2 regions of the Peribacillus sp. NPDC096379 genome follow, and region 1 is predicted to be linked to the other one. Evidence: a T-box and tRNA genes for the amino acid it is inferred to sense, from the RefSeq annotation. Region 1 holds a T-box; the other holds one or more tRNA genes.
What was found. A T-box is a leader RNA that pairs with one kind of tRNA and senses whether it is charged. The one in region 1 lies ahead of glyQ (glycine--tRNA ligase subunit alpha), so its partner is inferred to be a tRNA-Gly.
Positions count from the first base shown of each region.

Region 2: it encodes a tRNA-Gly, which carries the amino acid that the T-box ahead of glyQ (glycine--tRNA ligase subunit alpha) is inferred to sense. The anticodon was not compared.

Region 1 covers NZ_JBIWFD010000001.1:1,004,690-1,015,380, forward strand. Annotated here, with positions in the region: gene yqfD (sporulation protein YqfD) at 1-816, shown strand, start outside; gene ACIQZI_RS04750 (PhoH family protein) at 820-1,785, shown strand; gene ACIQZI_RS04755 (HD family phosphohydrolase) at 2,066-4,225, shown strand; gene ybeY (rRNA maturation RNase YbeY) at 4,222-4,695, shown strand; gene ACIQZI_RS04765 (diacylglycerol kinase family protein) at 4,676-5,050, shown strand; gene ACIQZI_RS04770 (cytidine deaminase) at 5,225-5,623, shown strand; gene era (GTPase Era) at 5,616-6,545, shown strand; gene ACIQZI_RS04780 (YqzL family protein) at 6,643-6,783, shown strand; gene recO (DNA repair protein RecO) at 7,237-7,989, shown strand; T-box leader at 8,040-8,224, shown strand; gene glyQ (glycine--tRNA ligase subunit alpha) at 8,292-9,173, shown strand; gene glyS (glycine--tRNA ligase subunit beta) at 9,177-10,691, shown strand, end outside.
Region 2 covers NZ_JBIWFD010000002.1:504-11,194, forward strand. Annotated here, with positions in the region: partial or broken rRNA gene ACIQZI_RS09040 (23S ribosomal RNA) at 1-2,058, shown strand, start outside; rRNA gene rrf (5S ribosomal RNA) at 2,175-2,290, shown strand; tRNA gene ACIQZI_RS09050 (tRNA-Asn) at 2,317-2,391, shown strand; tRNA gene ACIQZI_RS09055 (tRNA-Ser) at 2,395-2,486, shown strand; tRNA gene ACIQZI_RS09060 (tRNA-Glu) at 2,500-2,574, shown strand; tRNA gene ACIQZI_RS09065 (tRNA-Val) at 2,585-2,660, shown strand; tRNA gene ACIQZI_RS09070 (tRNA-Met) at 2,683-2,756, shown strand; tRNA gene ACIQZI_RS09075 (tRNA-Asp) at 2,760-2,836, shown strand; tRNA gene ACIQZI_RS09080 (tRNA-Phe) at 2,882-2,954, shown strand; tRNA gene ACIQZI_RS09085 (tRNA-Tyr) at 2,970-3,053, shown strand; tRNA gene ACIQZI_RS09090 (tRNA-Trp) at 3,062-3,135, shown strand; tRNA gene ACIQZI_RS09095 (tRNA-His) at 3,160-3,235, shown strand; tRNA gene ACIQZI_RS09100 (tRNA-Gln) at 3,279-3,353, shown strand; tRNA gene ACIQZI_RS09105 (tRNA-Gly) at 3,357-3,431, shown strand; tRNA gene ACIQZI_RS09110 (tRNA-Cys) at 3,438-3,511, shown strand; tRNA gene ACIQZI_RS09115 (tRNA-Leu) at 3,522-3,603, shown strand; gene ACIQZI_RS09120 (D-serine ammonia-lyase) at 3,896-5,257, opposite strand; gene ACIQZI_RS09125 (helix-turn-helix domain-containing protein) at 5,409-5,954, shown strand; partial or broken gene ACIQZI_RS09130 (GntP family permease) at 6,037-6,802, shown strand; gene ACIQZI_RS09135 (CoA transferase subunit A) at 6,830-7,525, shown strand; gene ACIQZI_RS09140 (3-oxoacid CoA-transferase subunit B) at 7,541-8,191, shown strand; gene ACIQZI_RS09145 (hypothetical protein) at 8,209-8,349, shown strand; gene ACIQZI_RS09150 (HAD family hydrolase) at 8,467-9,252, shown strand; tRNA gene ACIQZI_RS09155 (tRNA-Gly) at 9,407-9,480, shown strand; gene ACIQZI_RS09160 (PadR family transcriptional regulator) at 9,849-10,172, shown strand; gene ACIQZI_RS09165 (HAAS domain-containing protein) at 10,180-10,691, shown strand, end outside.

The DNA.
Region 1 (10,691 bases):
ATTCGAAAAGAATTAGATAAGATGGGGATAAAAAAAGGCAAGCTTCAATTCTTGTTGCTTGATGTGGATGAGATCCAAAAGCAGTTAGGAGATAAAATTGACGTATTAACGTGGGTAGGTGTAGATTTAAAAGGTACAACCTATCACTTCCAAGTTGTTGAAAAAGAGACACCTGAAGAAGTGAAAACATATTCTCCACAACATCTTGTCGCTAAGAAAAAAGCCGTTATCAAGAAAATGCTCGTTGAAAAAGGCAAGCCCATCGTTAATATCAATGATTATGTTACAAAAGGGCAGCTGCTTGTATCAGGTTTAATTGGTAAAGAGGATAAGCAGCAAATGGTACCGGCGATTGGCAAGATTATGGGCGAAACATGGTATAAGGCAACGGTTGAAGTACCTCTCAAAACGAATTTTTCTGTTTTTAATGGCGATGAATCAACTAGACACTCTATAGCCGTCGGTAGTCTGTCTATTCCATTTTGGGGATTTAAGAATCCAGATTATCCAGAATACGTAACAGAAACATCATCCAAGCCTTTCTTTTTTTTACAATGGAAATTGCCGATTTCCTATAAAACGCAAACATTAAGAAGCAAAGAAGATTTAGTTCGGGAATATACGAAGAATGAAGCGGTGAAAGAAGCGAAAAAAATGGCAAAGGTGAGCTTAGAAAAAGAACTTCCAGAGGATGCGGAGATTATAGGTGAAAAAATTTTGCGTGAAAGCATCGGAAATGGTAAAGTTATACTATCAATACATTATCAGGTTATCGAAAACATTGCGATTGGGCAACCAATTATTCAAGGAGACTAGCGAATGTCAGAAGATATCAAAGCAATTAACGTAAGGCTTGAATCTCCCCATGAAGCGCAAGCGCTGCTTGGTAATGGGGATGTACATATTAAGATGCTTGAAGAAGAATTGCAGGTTTCTGTAATTACACGTGGAGAAGGCATTACGATTGCGGGCGAACTAGATCGTGCAGCTCTTTGTGAGGACATTCTACGATCTCTTCTTACCATAATTCGTAAAGGCATCAATATAAGTGGACGAGATGTGATTTATGCCCTTGAGCTTGCAAAAAAAGGAACACTGGAGTACTTTGCCGATTTATACGAAGAAGAAATTGGCAAAAATGCGAAAGGTAAATCGATCCGTGTCAAAACGCTTGGACAGCGCCATTACATCCATTCAATTAAGAAGCATGATCTTGTGTTTGGTATTGGTCCAGCAGGTACTGGTAAAACATACTTAGCCGTTGTGATGGCCATCAATGCATTGAAAAACGGTCAGGTCAAGCGAATTGTTTTAACTCGTCCTGCTGTTGAAGCTGGAGAAAGCTTAGGTTTTCTTCCTGGTGACTTGAAGGAAAAGGTCGACCCTTACTTAAGACCGTTGTATGATGCTCTCCACGATATGCTTGGCATGGAACAGACGCAAAGGATGATGGAACGTGGTACGATCGAAATTGCCCCGCTTGCCTATATGAGGGGTAGAACCTTAGATGATGCATTTGTCATCCTTGATGAAGCCCAAAACACGACTCAAGCACAAATGAAAATGTTCTTAACCAGACTTGGCTTTGGGTCGAAAATGGTCATAACGGGGGACAGAACACAGATTGATCTTCCAAAAGGAATGAAGTCCGGTTTAATTGCAGTAGAAGGGATATTAAAGGAAGTGAAAGGTCTTTCCTTCATATATCTTGAGCAGAGTGACGTAGTCCGTCATCCGCTAGTTGCGAAAATTATCTCCGCCTACGATACGGTAGAAGATAAATAAAGATGTTACATAAGGGGTTAGAACTCGTACTTTATACACGATTTACAGTGTATAGGAGATATGAGGTCTGCCCCTTTTTCGTGATAAGTTTTATAAAAAGGAGTTTAAGGCTTGTTCAATAACCGATACTGGTAAAAAGGAAAAAAGATGAATATTCTTCTGTAAACTATGAGAAGAGGGTGAAATGCTGATTGAAAACTGTTATGATTTTACATAATAGACGAATGCCAATTCTTATGTATACATAATATGATGCGAAACAAAATAGGAGGGGCGATTTTTGAGACTAGTTCAAGAATATGTGCGTAAATTAAGAGAACTATTGGGAAATAGATTTATCCGGGTTATACTGTTTGTGCTACTAGGTGTGTATAGCTGCTTTATTATGTTTTCAAATGTAAAACCAGAGAAAATTAATATCCAATTGTTTCAGCCTTCTGAGCAAACGATCCGAGCCACGAAAACCGTTGAGGATACGTATAAAACCGAACAGGATAAAGAAGAAGCAACAAAGCAAGTATCAGATGTGTACACGCTAAAAAAAGAATATGCCCAAAATAAAGTAGATTTAATATCATCGATTTTCGATTCTGCTTTGGAAGTGAAGAAAGAAGCAGAAGAAACAATCAGAAAAGATGAAAATGGAAAAATTATTCCCGTTTCAGCAGAAGATCAACTATCCTTACTTAAGGAAAAATTGACAGAAGATGTAAGTCGAGAAATTGGTGATACTGTGCTGACATCACTTGTCAATGCTGACGAAGATGAACTGAACATTACGAAGGACTTGACAATCACTGCTGTTAATAATGTCATGAGCGCAAAAATTGCCGCTAATGATGTTGAAAACGCGAAGAAAAGGGCAGAAGAAGAGCTGAGGTATGCTAGTATTAGTTCAGAGTTAAAGTCTGCTTCCGTTTCTTTGGCACGAAATGCAATCATCCAGAATTATTTCTTTGATCGAGAGAAGACTGATGATCAAAGGAGAAAAGCAGTAGAAACGGTTGAACCTGTAAAAATTTTGCAAGGACAAATCATTGTTGAAGAAGGACAACTTGTAGATCGTGAAGTCTATCGACAACTTGAACTAGCCGGTTTTCTTAATAATGAAAATACGATTTACCCGTTTGCTGGATTGGTTCTCTTTGTGTTCATTTCTTTAGCAGGGTTTTATTATTACTTTTATCATTCCAATGATCTTGAGATAAGCAAAACCAATCAAATGTTGATTTTTGCCCTCGTGTTTATTTTAAGTATCGGGATGATGAAAATATTCAGTTTGCTGGGCGATCTTAAATACGGCGAAATTGGGTATTTTTTTCCGGCTGCACTAGCGGCCATGTTATTAAAAATCTTGCTGAATGAGCGATTTGCTGCGGCGATTATGATTATTCTAGGTGCATTTGGCTCGATTATTTTTAATGCGGAGACACCTGGTAATCTTAACTATACAATTGGGTTATACATATTATTTAGTGGCATTGCCGCAATCATAATCATGTCTCGAAAAAACTTTCAAATGAAAATTTTACAGGCAGGGCTTGTATCGTCAGTGATTAATATTTTGCTCGTGTTTGCTATTACGTCTATTACGAATGGAAACTATACGAAGATGGAGTTTATGGTTTATTCGTTTGCGGCCATCGTATCTGCGTTAGGATCAGCTGTGTTAACAATTGGTTTACTACCATTCTTTGAAGCAGGATTTGGCATTTTATCGTCCATTAAATTACTTGAACTTGCTAATCCAAATCATCCTCTGATCCGGAAAATATTGACGGAAGCACCAGGTACCTATCATCATAGTGTGATGGTTGCAAATCTGGCAGAGTCGGCTTGTGAAGCGATTGGAGCGAATGGGTTGCTTGCGAGAGTAGGCTGTTATTATCATGATATTGGGAAAACGAAACGGCCGCATTTTTTCATAGAAAATCAAATGAATAGTGAGAACCCACATGACAGACTACCACCTGAAACGAGTAAGGATATCATTATTGCCCATGCTGTAGATGGAGCAGCCATGCTTAGGAAGCATAAGTTTCCACAGGGAATTGTTGATATCGCCGAACAGCATCATGGGACGACACTACTGAAATTTTTTTACCATAAGGTTTTGAAGGAAGATGAAACAACACTTGAGGAAAGCTATCGTTATCCAGGGCCAAAGCCGCAAACTAAAGAGGTTGCCATCATCGGCATTGCGGATAGTGTCGAGGCTGCAGTTAGATCGATGAATCATCCAACACAAGAGAAAATAGAAGCGCTCGTTCGTGCGATCATTTCTGATCGTTTGAATGACAATCAATTTGATGAATGCGATATAACGATGCGTGAATTGCATGTAGTAAGAGAGGCGCTTTGTGAGTCCTTACACGGCATCTTTCACTCAAGAATAGAATATCCCGAAATGAATAAAACGGAACAGAAGGTGAATATATGACGATAGATATCGATTTTTTGGATGAGACAAATGAAGTGAGCAAAGCGGCCGTTGAACTTGTTGGGAAAGTGATTCAATTTGCTGCAAGTAAAGAAGGAATTGAAGTAGGCAGCGAATTATCTGTTACATTTGTAAGTAATGAACGGATTCGTGAAATCAACTTAGAATATCGCAATAAAGATTACGCTACAGACGTGATTTCCTTTGCACTTGAAGAAATGGGTGAAGATGAAGTAGCAATCGTCGGTGATCATCTACCAAGAGTGCTAGGGGATATTATCATCTCGATTGAAAAAACAAAAGAGCAAGCTTTGGAGTATGGTCATTCTTTCGACAGGGAGCTTGGATTTCTTGCGTTGCATGGCTTTTTGCATTTGTTAGGCTATGATCATATGAACGAAGCCGATGAAAAGGAAATGTTCTCGCGTCAAACGGACATTCTAGAAGCATATGGGCTTAAAAGAGACTAAGCCAAAGTCGTCATTAGTTAAGAGCTTTGGTTACGCCTTTAGCGGCATCATTTCAGCAGTTAAATCAGAACGTAATATGAAGATTCATGTGGTTATTGCACTACTCGTGATCGGATTTGGTTTTTACTTTTCTCTGTCAGGAATCGAATGGCTCTTCATTATGCTTGCGATCTCTGGTACGATTACGCTAGAAATGGTGAACTCAAGCATTGAAAGGGCTGTGGATTTGGCTACAGATCAAATCCATCCCTTGGCAAAAGAAGCAAAAGATTTTGCAGCAGGCGCCGTTTTGATATATGCTATATTCTCTGTCATTATAGGAATCATCATTTTTTTGCCGAAAATAGTAGCTTGAAAACCGAGCTGATTTAGGGCAGTAAGAACCCCACCACAAGACTTAGAGGGATCGAAGCGTAGGTGGGGTAACTTGCCCGTAAAAGCCCGATTGGTGAACTAATCGGGTTCGTAGTTTCACTTTATGTAGCTGTTAACGAACTAAATGACCTCAATTCTGAAAGGAAGACAATAAATGAAAACATCTCAACTGATCTCTGAAGCAAAAATTGCGAGAGACAAAGCGTATACACCGTATTCCAAATTTAATGTGGGTGCGGCATTGCTGACAGCGGATGGCAAAGTGTACCATGGTTGTAATATTGAAAATGCTGCTTACTCCATGACTAACTGCGCCGAACGTACAGCTATTTTTAAAGCAGTTTCTGAAGGCGATACGAAATTTGCTGCGATTGCTGTTGTGGCTGATACGAAAAGACCTGTACCACCATGCGGGGCATGCAGACAAGTAATTGCTGAATTATGTCCGAGAGATATGAAAGTGGTTTTAACGAATTTAAATGGGGATATACAAGAATTAACAGTAGAAGAATTGCTGCCAGGAGCATTTTTACCGGAGGATTTGAATGGATAAATTATTTGAAGATACACAAGAAAAAGGATACAAGTCAGGATTTATTTCGATTATTGGTCGACCAAATGTCGGGAAAAGCACCTTCTTGAATCGAGTCATCGGGCAAAAGATTGCTATTATGAGTGATAAACCGCAAACAACAAGAAACAAAGTTCAAGGCGTCCTGACGCAAAATGATTCACAAATGATTTTTATCGATACACCTGGCATTCATAAGCCGAAGCATAAGTTAGGCGATTTTATGATGAAAGTTGCAACGAATACGCTGAAGGAAGTTGACTTAATTCTCTTCATGATTAATGCTGTTGAAGGATACGGACGCGGCGATGAATTTATTATTGAGAAATTGCAAAATGTTAAAACGCCGGTTTTCCTAGTTGTAAACAAAATCGATCAATTGCATCCGGATGAGCTGTTCCCGCTGATTGAAAAATATCAAGCGCTATACCCATTCACAGCCATTGTACCAATTTCTGCACTTGAAGGAAATAATGTCGAAACATTACTCGGACAGATTAAGAAACATCTGCCAGAAGGTCCGCAATTTTATCCAGCAGATCAAGTGACGGATCATCCTGAGCGTTTCATCATTTCTGAATTAATTCGAGAAAAAGTTCTTCACTTAACACGCGAGGAAATCCCGCATTCAGTTGCCGTTGTCATTGATTCAATCAAGAAAATGGATAATAGTGAAACGATTAATGTTATGGCGACGATTGTAGTTGAACGAGACTCACAAAAAGGGATCGTCATTGGTAAGCAAGGGAAAATGCTGAAAGAAGTCGGCAGTCGTGCGCGCGTCGACATTGAAAACCTATTAGGTTCCAAAGTGTTCCTAGAATTATGGGTGAAAGTTCAAAAAGACTGGCGCAATAAAATGTCCCAACTGCGTGATTATGGATTTAACGAGGATGAATATTAATTAGCAAAATTTACGTCTTATGAAAATGGATTGAAGGGTCAAGATATGAATAGGTCAGAAAAAAGTATCATGCTACTCACGAAAGGTGGGCTTTACGATGTTAGAATTTACCTGGGGAATGTTTAGTCAAACCGGTAATATTGATACCTATCTTCTTTTTAAAGAATTAGAGGTGGAAAAACGCGGTCGAGCCGAGAATGACGAAGAGATAGCTGAAATTGATTTTCCTGTTACCTGACGTTTGTCTTGATTTCTAAATATGCACGATTAATAGTTAAAGGCGCCGTGGCTCGAGGGAGTCAGGCGTTCTTTGTGCTTTTTTGGAAGGTGCCGGAGATTCGTTAACTTAAAGATTGTGACCAAGCAAATTGCAAGGTAAACTAGATATTGAGTGGGAATCGATAAATTCTGACTATGCTCCGTTACCTTATTTGTATTAGTATCTTTGTATGATAAAGCTTTCCTTTAAAGTAGCTCGTGGCGTTTTTATATATAGGGCATAGGGCGGGGCTTCGCGACTTATTCATATAGCCAATCGGCCTAACAGGTATACTTATTTTATCAAGAAAACATCCAAAATTCAGGCTCCGAACCGCCATCATTGTGATTAGGTGGGTGTAGCGTGCTATATGTGGTAAATGGTGGCGTTTAACGACATACAGCTTTGGAATGAAAGGTGGTGGATCTTTGCTTGATACAAAAATGTGAAGGTATTGTTATACGGCGGACAGATTATGGCGAGAATAATAAAATTATTACCCTATACACGCGGGAATTCGGTAAGATAGGCGTGATGGCAAGAGGCGCCAAAAAGCCTAATAACAGACTTGCTGCCGTCACACAGCTCTTTTATTACGGGTATTTTGTCTTCACTCCTTCGAGCGGTCTCGGGAGCCTTCAGCAAGGTGAAACAATTGATTCGATGCGCTCGATAAGGGAAGATATTTTCGCAACAGCGTATGCATCTTATATGGTGGAATTGTTAGATAAGAGCGTTGATGATCGGAAGGCAAATCCATTTCTGTTTGAGTTGCTTTATCAATCGCTCCATTACATAAATGAAGGCTATGATGCTGAAATTCTCAAGTTCATCTTCGAAATGAAGATGTTACAGGTGAATGGGCTAAGTCCTACACTTAGTCAATGTGCCAGTTGCGGTAACAGTGAAGGCGAATTCTCTTTTTCAATTCGTGAAGGAGGATTTCTTTGTCATCGCTGTGTCGGAAAAGATCAGTACCATATGAAAATTTCGCCTGTGACCGTTAAATTGTTGCGCTTATTTTATTATTTTGATTTATCTCGTCTCGGTAATATTTCTGTTAAGCAAGAGACGAAGAAAGAATTGCAGACGATCATAGACGCCTATTATGATGAATATTCTGGATTGCATTTAAAATCCAAGAAATTTTTAAAACAGATGGATTCGATGAAAGATCTATTTTAGAAAGATTGACAACCGAGCAACACTTCGTTAAAATTCAAAACATAATCAAATTTAATGCGTTGAAGAAAAGGAGTACTTGATTTTCTCCATATAAGCGAACCTGGGATAGTGTGAGCCGGGCTATGGACTTTCAAGGAAGGCGTTTCGGAGCATATAAGCTGCATTTGCAGATAAAAGAGGCCGTGTATATACGCGGCAATTAGGGTGGAACCGCGGGTATACTCTCGTCCCTATGCTACTGGCATAGAGACGGGAGTTTTTTGTGTTTCATTAGAAAAAATAATATGTAATGGAGGCGCAGTATGAATATCCAAAATATGATTTTAACGCTGCAAAAGCATTGGTCAGAGCAAGGATGTATTTTAATGCAGGCATATGATGTCGAGAAGGGTGCTGGAACGATGAGTCCATACACATTCCTGCGGGCAATCGGACCTGAGCCATGGAATGTTGCTTATGTTGAGCCATCAAGACGCCCAGCAGATGGACGTTATGGTGAGAATCCAAACCGTCTTTATCAGCATCACCAATTTCAAGTGATCATGAAACCATCACCAGATAATATCCAGGAGTTGTATTTAGATTCCTTAAAAGCACTAGGAATTGATCCACTTCAGCATGATATTCGATTTGTAGAAGATAACTGGGAAAATCCATCACTAGGCTGTGCCGGATTGGGCTGGGAAGTTTGGTTAAACGGGATGGAAATTACTCAATTTACCTACTTCCAACAAGTTGGTGGATTAGAATGTAAACCGGTTTCTGTCGAAATCACATACGGAATTGAACGGTTGGCGTCGTATATTCAAGAAAAAGAAAATGTCTTTGATCTTGAATGGACAAATGGCTTTACGGTTCGTGATATATATGGTCAACCAGAATATGAGCATTCCAAATATACATTTGAAACATCAAACTTAGAAATGCTTTTCCAATTATTTACGATGTATGAAAAAGAAGCGCACGCCCAAATGGAAGCAGGACTCGTACACCCAGCTTATGATTATGTATTGAAATGTTCGCATGTGTTTAACTTGCTGGATGCAAAAGGGGCTATTTCTGTAACGGAAAGAACAGGTTATATTGCACGCTGCCGAAATTTAGCTCGTAAAATCGCAAAAACTTTCTATGATGAGCGTGAAAAATTAGGCTTCCCCATTTTAAAAGAGAAAGGAGAGAACTAAAACATGAATAAGCAAGATTTGTTAGTGGAAATTGGATTAGAAGAAGTGCCAGCACGATTTGTCACAGCGGCAATGGAACAATTGTCCGATAAAGTACAAAAATGGTTAACGAAAAAAGCAATTCCTTTTGGGGAGGTCTCTGTGTTCTCAACACCCCGTCGTTTAGCATTTTACATTCAAGACGTGGCAACGGCTCAAGCCGATATTGAGGAAGAAGCAAAAGGCCCTGCCAAGAAAATTGCCCAAGATGCAGAAGGGAACTGGTCTAAGGCAGCGATTGGCTTTACAAAAGGTCAAGGAATGACGGTCGATGACATTTATTTTAAAGAAATGAATGGCGTGGAGTATGTTCATGTAAATAAGTTTATTAAAGGACAGCCAACTCTCCAATTATTAACAGAATTGAAAGAGATCATCACAAGCCTTTCATTTCCTAAAAATATGCGCTGGGCTGATCAGGATCTTCGCTTTGTTCGCCCGGTTAAATGGATGGTTGCTTTGTTCGGTAGCGAAGTAATCCCATTTGAGATTGCGGGAGTAGAAACAGGTCGCATGACAAAAGGGCATCGTTTTCTAGGAGAAGCAGTAGAAGTCATCACCCCTGATCAATATGAAAAAGCGCTTGAACAACAATTTGTCATGGCTGATCCGAAAAAACGGAAGCAGTTGATTCTCGATCAAATTCATAAGCTTGAAGTGGAGAATGGCTGGCAAATTCCTGTTGACCAAGACTTACTTGAAGAGGTTAATAATTTAGTGGAATATCCAACTGCTTTATTCGGGAATTTTGAAGAAGAATTTTTGGAACTTCCACAAGAAGTGTTGATTACTTCGATGAAAGAACATCAACGCTATTTCCCTGTTAAAAGTAAAGACGGCAAGTTGCTGCCCCATTTCGTGACCGTACGTAACGGAAATGCAGACTATCTTGACAATGTGGCAAAAGGGAATGAAAAAGTCTTGCGAGCTCGGTTATCAGATGCGGATTTCTTCTATCGCGAAGATAAGAAAAAAGAGATTGCAAGTGCGTTAGAAAAGTTAAAATCCATTGTGTACCATGAAGAAATTGGTACATTGGCTGAAAAAACGGCCCGTGTTCAGAAGCTCACAGGCATACTTGCCGATCAGGTAGAACTTTCCGATCAGAAAGAACTTGCCTTACGTGCAGCGGAAATTGCCAAATTTGATCTAGTGAGTCACATGGTTTACGAATTCCCCGAATTGCAAGGCTATATGGGTGAGAAATATGCGTTATTAAAAGGCGAGCCAAAAGAAGTAGCAGCTGCAATTAATGAACATTATATGCCTAGACATGCAGAAGATAGTGTTCCGCCATCGTCAATCGGAGCCGTTTTAAGTGTCGCTGAAAAAATGGATACAATCGTTTCGTTCTTTGCGATTGGCGTCATTCCAACAGGCTCCCAAGATCCATATGCATTACGCAGGCAGGCTAGCGGCGTTGTTCAAATCTTATTAGAGAAAAAGTGGTCGATATCTCTAGAGAAATTACTCACATAC
Region 2 (10,691 bases), on a different contig from region 1:
GCTAGCCTCGAGATGAGAGTATTGGAGGTAGAGCACTGATTGGACTAGGGGCCCCCAACGGGTTACCGAATTCAGTCAAACTCCGAATGCCAAATACTTATTCTCGGGAGTCAGACTGCGAGTGATAAGATCCGTAGTCAAGAGGGAAACAGCCCAGACCACCAGCTAAGGTCCCCAAGTTTACGTTAAGTGGAAAAGGATGTGGAGTTGCTTAGACAACCAGGATGTTGGCTCAGAAGCAGCCATCATTTAAAGAGTGCGTAATAGCTCACTGGTCGAGTGACTCTGCGCCGAAAATGTACCGGGGCTAAACGTAACACCGAAGCTGTGGATGGATACCGTATGGTATCCGTGGTAGGAGAGCGTTCTAAGGGCGTTGAAGCTAGACCGGAAGGACTGGTGGAGCGCTTAGAAGTGAGAATGCCGGTATGAGTAGCGAAAGAAGGGTGAGAATCCCTTCCACCGAATGCCTAAGGTTTCCTGAGGAAGGCTCGTCCGCTCAGGGTTAGTCGGGACCTAAGCCGAGGCTGAAAAGCGTAGGCGATGGACAACAGGTTGATATTCCTGTACCACCTATACATCGTTTGAGCGATGGGGGGACGCAGAAGGATAGGGTAAGCGCGCTGTTGGATATGCGCGTCCAAGCAGTTAGGCCGGAAACGAGGAAAATCCCGTTTCCATCAAGGCGGAGCTGTGATGGCGAGGGAAATATAGTACCGAAGTTCCTGATTCCACGCTGCCAAGAAAAGCCTCTAGTGAGATGTAGGGTGCCCGTACCGCAAACCGACACAGGTAGGCGAGGAGAGAATCCTAAGGTGTGCGAGAGAACTCTCGTTAAGGAACTCGGCAAAATGACCCCGTAACTTCGGGAGAAGGGGTGCTTTTTAGGGTGAATAGCCCGGAAAAGCCGCAGTGAATAGGCCCAGGCGACTGTTTAGCAAAAACACAGGTCTCTGCGAAGCCGCAAGGCGAAGTATAGGGGCTGACGCCTGCCCGGTGCTGGAAGGTTAAGAGGAGAGGTTAGCCGCAAGGCGAAGCTTTGAATTGAAGCCCCAGTAAACGGCGGCCGTAACTATAACGGTCCTAAGGTAGCGAAATTCCTTGTCGGGTAAGTTCCGACCCGCACGAAAGGCGTAACGATCTGGGCACTGTCTCAACGAGAGACTCGGTGAAATTATAGTACCTGTGAAGATGCAGGTTACCCGCGACAGGACGGAAAGACCCCGTGGAGCTTTACTGCAGCCTGATATTGAATTTTGGTACAGCTTGTACAGGATAGGTAGGAGCCTGTGAAGCCGGAGCGCTAGCTTCGGTCGAGGCGTCGGTGGGATACTACCCTGGCTGTATTGAAATTCTAACCCGCGCCCCTTATCGGGGCGGGAGACAGTGTCAGGCGGGCAGTTTGACTGGGGCGGTCGCCTCCTAAAATGTAACGGAGGCGCCCAAAGGTTCCCTCAGAATGGTTGGAAATCATTCGTAGAGTGTAAAGGCACAAGGGAGCTTGACTGCGAGACCTACAAGTCGAGCAGGGACGAAAGTCGGGCTTAGTGATCCGGTGGTTCCGCATGGAAGGGCCATCGCTCAACGGATAAAAGCTACCCCGGGGATAACAGGCTTATCTCCCCCAAGAGTCCACATCGACGGGGAGGTTTGGCACCTCGATGTCGGCTCATCGCATCCTGGGGCTGTAGTCGGTCCCAAGGGTTGGGCTGTTCGCCCATTAAAGCGGTACGCGAGCTGGGTTCAGAACGTCGTGAGACAGTTCGGTCCCTATCCGTCGTGGGCGCAGGAAATTTGAGAGGAGCTGTCCTTAGTACGAGAGGACCGGGATGGACGCACCGCTGGTGTACCAGTTGTTCTGCCAAGAGCATCGCTGGGTAGCTACGTGCGGACGGGATAAATGCTGAAAGCATCTAAGCATGAAGCCCCCCTCAAGATGAGATTTCCCATAGCGTAAGCTAGTAAGATCCCTGAAAGATGATCAGGTTGATAGGTCAGAGGTGGAAGCGTGGCGACATGTGGAGCTGACTGATACTAATCGATCGAGGACTTAACCTTATTGTTCTTGAAAAAAGCAAAAACCCTTCTTATTATCTAGTTTTGAAGGAATGAAAAAATATTATTGACTTTATTTAAAAGTATGATATAATAATAAATGTCTTTCAGAAAAAATGTCTGGTAATGATGGCAAAGAGGTCACACCCGTTCCCATTCCGAACACGGAAGTTAAGTTCTTTTGCGCCGATGGTAGTTGGGGGTTTCCCCCTGTGAGAGTAGGACGTTGCCAGGCAGTTTTTTAAAACCACATTATATTATTCCGCAGTAGCTCAGTGGTAGAGCATTCGGCTGTTAACCGAACGGTCGTAGGTTCGAGTCCTACCTGCGGAGCCATATGGAGAGCTGTCCGAGTGGCCGAAGGAGCACGATTGGAAATCGTGTAGACGGGTAACCCTGTCTCAAGGGTTCAAATCCCTTGCTCTCCGCCATTCTAAATAATGTGGCCCCTTGGTCAAGCGGTTAAGACACCGCCCTTTCACGGCGGTAACACGGGTTCGAATCCCGTAGGGGTCACCATATAAATAACGGAGGATTAGCTCAGCTGGGAGAGCATCTGCCTTACAAGCAGAGGGTCGGCGGTTCGATCCCGTCATCCTCCACCATTATTTTCATCATTTCTATTATCGCGGGGTGGAGCAGTTCGGTAGCTCGTCGGGCTCATAACCCGAAGGTCGCAGGTTCAAATCCTGTCCCCGCAATCTGGTCCGGTAGTTCAGTTGGTTAGAATGCCTGCCTGTCACGCAGGAGGTCGCGGGTTCGAGTCCCGTCCGGACCGCCATTTTATTTAGTAGTTAAACAAGCTTGTTGTTAATATAAATTAACCGGCTCAGTAGCTCAGTCGGTAGAGCAAAGGACTGAAAATCCTTGTGTCGGCGGTTCGATTCCGTCCTGAGCCATCAGTAACTTAATATGGAGGGGTAGCGAAGTGGCTAAACGCGGCGGACTGTAAATCCGCTCCTTCGGGTTCGGCAGTTCGAATCTGCCCCCCTCCACCATTAATTATAGGGGTATAGTTTAAAGGTAGAACAAAGGTCTCCAAAACCTTCGGTGTGGGTTCAATTCCTACTACCCCTGCCAACTTAAAAATTCATCTACATCATGGCGGTTGTGGCGAAGTGGTTAACGCACCTGATTGTGGTTCAGGCATTCGTGGGTTCGATTCCCATCAGTCGCCCCATTTTTAAACATAATGAATTGATTATTGAATATATATGTAACAATGGGCTATAGCCAAGCGGTAAGGCAACGGATTTTGATTCCGTCATGCGAAGGTTCGAATCCTTCTAGCCCAGCCATATGCGGAAGTAGTTCAGTGGTAGAATACAACCTTGCCAAGGTTGGGGTCGCGGGTTCGAATCCCGTCTTCCGCTCCAAAAGATGGCGGCATAGCCAAGCGGTAAGGCAGAGGTCTGCAAAACCTTTATCACCGGTTCAATTCCGGTTGCCGCCTCCATAAAGTTTTTGCCGGTGTGGCGGAATAGGCAGACGCGCACGACTCAAAATCGTGTTCCGTAAGGAGTGCCGGTTCGACCCCGGCCACCGGTATCAAATGGTCGAGTTAAAGAAAATACACTAGAAAAAGAGTTCTCACATTTTGTGGGAACTCTTTTTCGATTCTTCATAAATAGCAAAAATAGTGTCTTAATACAGGAAACCTTTGATAATGTAGGATTTTTTCTTATTACGCAAACGGACCAGATTGTGGAACAATACCCTCAAAGAAATTTTAATATCTAAATTAAAATTTAGAAGAGTTTGTGTGTGGGGACTTATTCTATTGGAGGTTAGTTTAATAAGAAAGGTAATTTAACACAGGGTTAAATTACCCCGTGTTAAATTACTTCTGTTTATCTAACGCTAACTTTAACCCTTTTTGATAATATTGATTCTTCATTTCTTCAGGAACCATGCTACCACCAGTCCCCCAAATAATATGTGTACCCTTACTCATCTTTTCTGTTAAACTATGCTTCTGTAAATAATCGATGCCCTCTGTACATAATTTACTTGGTCCTATCATGCCTGCTAGTGCAGAAGGTTCTAAATGAAGCCCCTCTGTATCGACTAATTCTTTTAGCAACTTATACAACTGTTCATCACTAACCGTATAATTACCACTTAAAAAAGGCTCAATAGTTTTACCGACAAACCCAGATGGCTTTCCTACAGCAAGTCCATCCGCGTCTGTTACATTATCGATACCAAGATCTTGTACAGAAACTTTATCATGAAGTCCAGTCATTAAACCGAGTAACATGCATGGTGAGTGGGTAGGTTCTGCAAAGAAGCAGTGAACATGGTCTTGATACAATAATTTCAATCCAAAAGCTACGCCACCAGGGCCGCCACCTACTCCACATGGAAGGTAAACAAACAAAGGATGATTTTCATCAATTGTTATCTCTAGCTCTTCTAATTGTTTCTTCAATCGAGATGCAGCTACTGCATATCCTAAAAATAGGTCGTGAGAATTTTCATCATCCACAAAATAACATGTTGGATCACTATCTGCTTGGATTCGACCTTCCTCTACAGCTTTACTATAATCAGCTTCATATTCAATAACTTTGACATTTTTGCTTCTAAGCAAGTCTTTTTTCCACTGTTTTGCATCAGCTGACATATGAACAGAAACATTAAAACCTAACTTTGCACTGATGATGCCAATACTAAGTCCTAAATTTCCAGTCGAGCCTACTGCGATTGAATATTGTGAGAAGAAAGTTCGAAACCTATCACTATCTAAGATCGAATAATCATCATGAATCGTTAATAATTGATGTTGAAAAGCTAATTCTTCTGCATGTTTGAGAATTTCATAAATCCCGCCTCTTGCTTTAATAGATCCTGATATAGGAAGGTGACTATCACATTTTAGTAATAATTCGCCTAATATAGGCTGTTGATACTCCCGTTCTAAGGATTGTTTCATCGAAGGAATTCTTACTAAAGGAGATTCTATGATACCATTCGATTCTTTTGTTTCAGGGAAAACCTTGGCGATATATGGGGCAAAACGTTTCAACCTTTCTTCTGCATCTCTTACATCTTCTTGAGTAAGGGGGGATTTTTTAATTCCCGATTGAAATTTTTCGACGTTTGGATTGAGCCAAAATACTTCATCCATCGAAATGAGCTTATTTAGTAAAGGATATTGGTCTTTCCATGTTTGTAATTCCTGGATTTCAATCTCTTTCATTTGTATGATCCTCCTAATTATCTTGTAGCAAGTTATTTTATGAATTATAATTAAATAAACTTAAATACAGTTTAACACACACTTAACTATATGTTAATTAATATTAACTTTATTTAAATTAAATTTAACATATTATGAAGGAGTATCGATTATGGAAAATATAGATATTGGTAAGAAAGTTGAAAAATATAGAAAAGCTAAAGGATTGAGTAGTAGAGAGTTAGCAAAATTAGCTGATATTACACCTTCAATGCTAAGCCAAATTGAACGTGGATTGGCAAATCCTTCTATTCAAACCTTAAAGGTCTTAGCTAAAACCCTAAATGTTCCAACTTTTAGTTTTTTACTTGAAGAAACAATTACGGAGGATTTAATCGTTAGGTCCAGTAAACGTAAGAAAATGATCATCGATAATTTGTCTTATGAGTTATTATCGCCGAATTTTACGGGGAATTTAACAACAGCGATTATGAATGTACCTTCGAATACTTCTTCATCCGAAAATCTTCTAGAACATAAAGGAGAAGAAGTAGCATTTATTTTGGAAGGAAAAATTAAGGTGTATTTGGGTGAAGAAGAATATCTATTAGAAGCTGGTGATAGCGTGAAAATACCAGCAAATTTGAAACATAAATGGGAAAATAATTTTAGTCAAAAGGCAATTGTATTATTTTCAGTTACCCCACCTGCGTTTTAATGGGAATAGGTTATTCTAGAGAATCATAGTTATCTTGAAAGGCTGAAGTTTTTTTGAGGGATGGGTTTTAATTTGAATCGAAGGGGAAGGGTATGGAACCGGTCATATTAATGAACCAGAAAGTACGGAAAGGGCTTCACTTCCTAATTTTTGGCTGGCGATTGTACCACTCGTACTTGTAACCTTATGCAATTATTTGTTTAGCCGTAGCGGAATTTCCGTTAAGAACTGGTACGATCAAACCGTATTAGCAGACACATTTAATATAGCTAATGTTAGTACAGTTACTTCTTCTTGGTCATTGATTGTTGCTTTAACAATTTGGGGACTGGCAGCGATGCTTTTAAATGTTAAACGGATTAAAGTAAAGCTGGCAAGCGGATTAACAGCTGCTGCAATGGGTTCATTGCTAGCTATTTTTAACACAGCATCTGAAGTTGGGTTTGGGAATGTAGTCCAAACATTACCTGGTTTTAAAGTAATTCAAGACTCAGTTTTCAATGCTAGTAGCTAGTAGCAACCCACTCGTCTCTGAAGCGATTGCTGTAAACGTTCTTGCAAGTATTACCGGTTCTGCTTCTGGCGGATTGTCCATCGCTTTGGAAGTAATGGGAAGTCACTATTTGCAATTGGCACAAAATCTTGGCATTTCGCCTGAGATGCTACACAGGATTGCTTCCATGGCTTCCAGTGGAATGGATACACTTCCACATAATGGCGCAGTTATCACACTACTTGCCATCACAGGGCTAACACATCGTCAATCTTATAAAGATATTTTTGTCATTACGATTTTGAAAACAGCGGCCGCATTTATTCTTGCATTTTTAGTATCATTATTTAGCTAAAGAATACGAAAGAATGGGGATGGGAAAATGGGGAAAGTTCTATCATCATTAGACGAAGTCATTCAACAAATTGAGGATGGCGCGACAATCGTTGTTGGTGGCTTTGGCTTATGTGGAATTCCAGAAAAATTAATTACGAGTTTACGAGATAAGGGAGTAAAAGATTTAACAATAGTCAGCAATAATTGTGGTGTCGACGACTGGGGACTAGGTTTGCTTTTGGAAAATAAACAAATAAAAAAAATGGTCGCTTCTTATGTAGGCGAAAATAAATTGTTTGAACAACAATTTTTAAGCGGCGAACTTGAGGTAGAACTTGTTCCTCAAGGTACACTTGCTGAACGCCTACGAGCAGGAGGAGCAGGAATTCCCGCTTTTTATACAGCTACTGGGGTAGGGACAGAGGTCGCTAAAGGGAAAGAGCATAAAGAGTTTGATGGCAAAACATATATTATGGAAAAAGGAATTGTTGGCGATTTCGCGTTTGTGAAGGCGTGGAAAGCAGATCCATTTGGCAATCTTGTTTATCGGAAAACGGCTAGAAACTTTAATCCCGTAGTCGCCACAGCTGGGAAAGTGACAATCGCAGAGGTTGAAGAAATAGTTGGAATCGGTGAACTGAATCCGGATGAAGTTCATACGTCTGGCGTGTACGTTCAAAAAGTTTTCGTTGGTGATAATTATGAGAAACGAATTGAAAGGCTTACAACAGCTAATGCATAAAGGGGAGGGGTTGTTATGACTGGAAGAAAACGTATTCTAGAACGTGCAGTTAAAGAATTACGAGATGGAATGTGTGTGAATTTAGGAATCGGGATGCCAACCTTAATCGCTAATATGATTCCGGAAGATGTCGATGTCATGTTGCAATCAGAAAATGGCTTACTGGGAATTGGTGCTTATCCGAAAGATATCGAAGTAGACCCAGATTTAATTAATGCCGGAAAAGAAACGGTCACAGCAAAAGCAGGTGCTTCCTATTTCGACAGCGCAGAATCGTTTTCGATGATTCGCGGTGGTCATATTGATCTTGCTATTCTTGGCGGGATGGAAGTTGCCGAGAATGGCGACTTGGCAAACTGGATGATCCCAGGGAAAATGGTAAAAGGAATGGGTGGCGCAATGGACTTAGTGCAGGGTGCTAAACGAATAGTCGTGATTATGGACCATGTGAATAAGCATGGAGAATCTAAAGTTAAGAAGGCTTGTACATTGCCACTAACCGGTCAAGGCGTCGTTCATTGCTTGATCACGGACTTAGCGGTGTTCCATTTCTCGGAATCAGGAATGGAATTGGTGGAGCTACAAAAAGGGGTTACCCTTGATGAAGTAAAAGCGAAAACGGAAGCGGATTTTGTGGTGAGTGAAACTCTTTCGGTAAATAATTAATCTGGAGTTTTAGCTTCATGATAGCAAAAGAGGGAGAAGCGAAGGCTTTTTTCTCTTTTGGATTTTTGTTAGAAAATATTACCGAACTTTCCGATAAGTTTTTGAATACCCAATACAAACTGATAATATTGTTTAAGAAAAACTTGCCTCATACATAAATTTCGTAAAAAAGAATGAAACTAGTCATTCATATTAGGACTCTTTTTTCTCTTTTCATCCTAGCCAAAGGTGTATATGATAGAGTTATACATAATTTGAACTAGGAGCTGTTGAAGTTGATTAAAGCGATCTTTTTTGATTTGGATGATACCCTTTTATGGGACCAAAAAAGTATAAGTGAAGCGTTTAAAGCTACTTGCGAGTTTGCTGTAGAGAAGTATGAAGTAGATGCTTTGCAATTAGAGGAAGCAGTGCGAGAAGAAGCGAGGAAGCTTTACGCATCGTATGAGACCTATTCTTTTACACAAATGATTGGCATTAACCCGTTTGAAGGATTGTGGGGAGATTTCGGTGATGAGGGGATCGAATTTGGTAAGATGAAGGAGTTTGCACCTGCTTACCGCCGAGATTCTTGGACTAGGGGCTTAAAGTCGCTTGGGATCAATGATGAAGAATTTGGTGCTGAATTAGCGGAACGCTTCCCCAAAGAGCGGAAAAAGCGGCCTTTTCTTTATGACGAAACGTTCCAGGTATTGGATGAGCTACATGATAAATATCGTTTATTATTGCTGACAAATGGTTCACCAGAATTACAAAATACGAAACTAGCTATTACACCTGAGCTTGCTCCATATTTTGACCATATTGTTATTTCGGGAGGATTCGGAAAAGGGAAGCCTGACGTATCCATTTTCGAACATGCATTAGAACGGATGGATGTGAGTAAGGATGAAGTCTTAATGGTTGGCGATAATTTAATGACAGACATCCTCGGAGCATCCCGCTTAGGCATTCAGTCCGTTTGGATTAATCGTCATGAGAAAGAACGAAATGAGGTTATTCCAACTTATGAGATTACACATTTAGAAGAGTTGTATCCCATTTTGCAGTCTTTGAAATAAAAGAATCAATTGCATGAAAAAGTTCTCCTATGGGGGACTTTTTCAATTTCACGAAAGCCCCGTAGAATTTTTTGAAAAAAGAGTTGCAAAAATCATGAAAGAAATATATAATTAATTTTATCGATAAGGAAACGCAAATTTCGACAAATTACATGCGGGTGTAGTTTAGTGGTAAAACCTCAGCCTTCCAAGCTGATGATGAGAGTTCGATTCTCTTCACCCGCTCCATACATAGCTACTAACGCAGTGTTTCGTTACATAGAGAACGAGGCATTGCGTTTTTTTATGTTTACCAAGGATTTGATCGCATTATGAGGTTAGGTCCTTTTTGAGTGGAAGTTATTTGACCTTTTCCAAATAGATAATACAACCTTGCTAATTTATATCGTGTGCAAAAGCATGACGTACATCCATTGACAAGAATATAAAAAAAGTGTAAATTTTAAACAACTACTTTGCATAATCAAGTAGTTACTTTTTTAGCAAGCTATCTTGCTTAATCAATTAGTGATTTTCCAAACAATTAAACGTAATTGGCGTAGTTTTTTTCTGATCACTATCTTGTTTAACCAAATAGATATTGAAGGATGGTGTATATGTCGATAAGAAGTCAATTATTAAAAGGGATTTTAGATGGATGTGTATTGGCAGTGATCGAGAAAGAGACTGCTTATGGGTATGAACTTTCACAAAAACTGCAAAATATTGGGTTAAAGGATGTAAGTGAAGGGACGATTTATCCTGTTTTACTAAGACTTCAAAAGAATGGATTAATTAGAGGAGAGATGAGACCATCTGATTTTGGACCTAATCGAAAATATTATTTTTTAACTTCTGCTGGACAAGAAGCTTTATCCACCATTATTGAGGAGTGGAAACAAATATCTGATCCAGTGAATGAATTATTAAAAGGAAGGTGAGTAAGGAATGGAGGCAAGAAATATGTTATCAGCTAAAAGTGAAACCTTTATTGATAATCTAAGACTTTATCTTATGACTTCAGGAAAAAATGAAAGTGAGATAAAAGAATTGATAGAGGAATTAAGGGGTCATCTCATTGAAACACAAAAAAACGGAAGAAGTATCGATGAAATCATTGATGGTACCCCAGAACAATATATGGTTTCATTAAAAAGAGAAATGAAAACTGATTATAAAAGTCTTATAAAAAATCTGCCGTTCTATTTTACAGGAGTCATTGCTTACTTAATAATGGGGCCTGCCATTAAAGGAGAATTTGAACTAAATATGGTTCAAGTTATTGGGTTTCCCATTTTCGCCGTGATCGGACTTCTTGTTTACGTGTTCTTTTTACAACAGTCAGGGAAAAAGCAATTCTCAAACAAAAAGTTTTTCCTTGTAGGAATTATTGCAAGTTCAAGTGTGACTGCACTTTTTATCATTCTATTGGTGGGAAGTGGACTTATTGTCGAACCTTT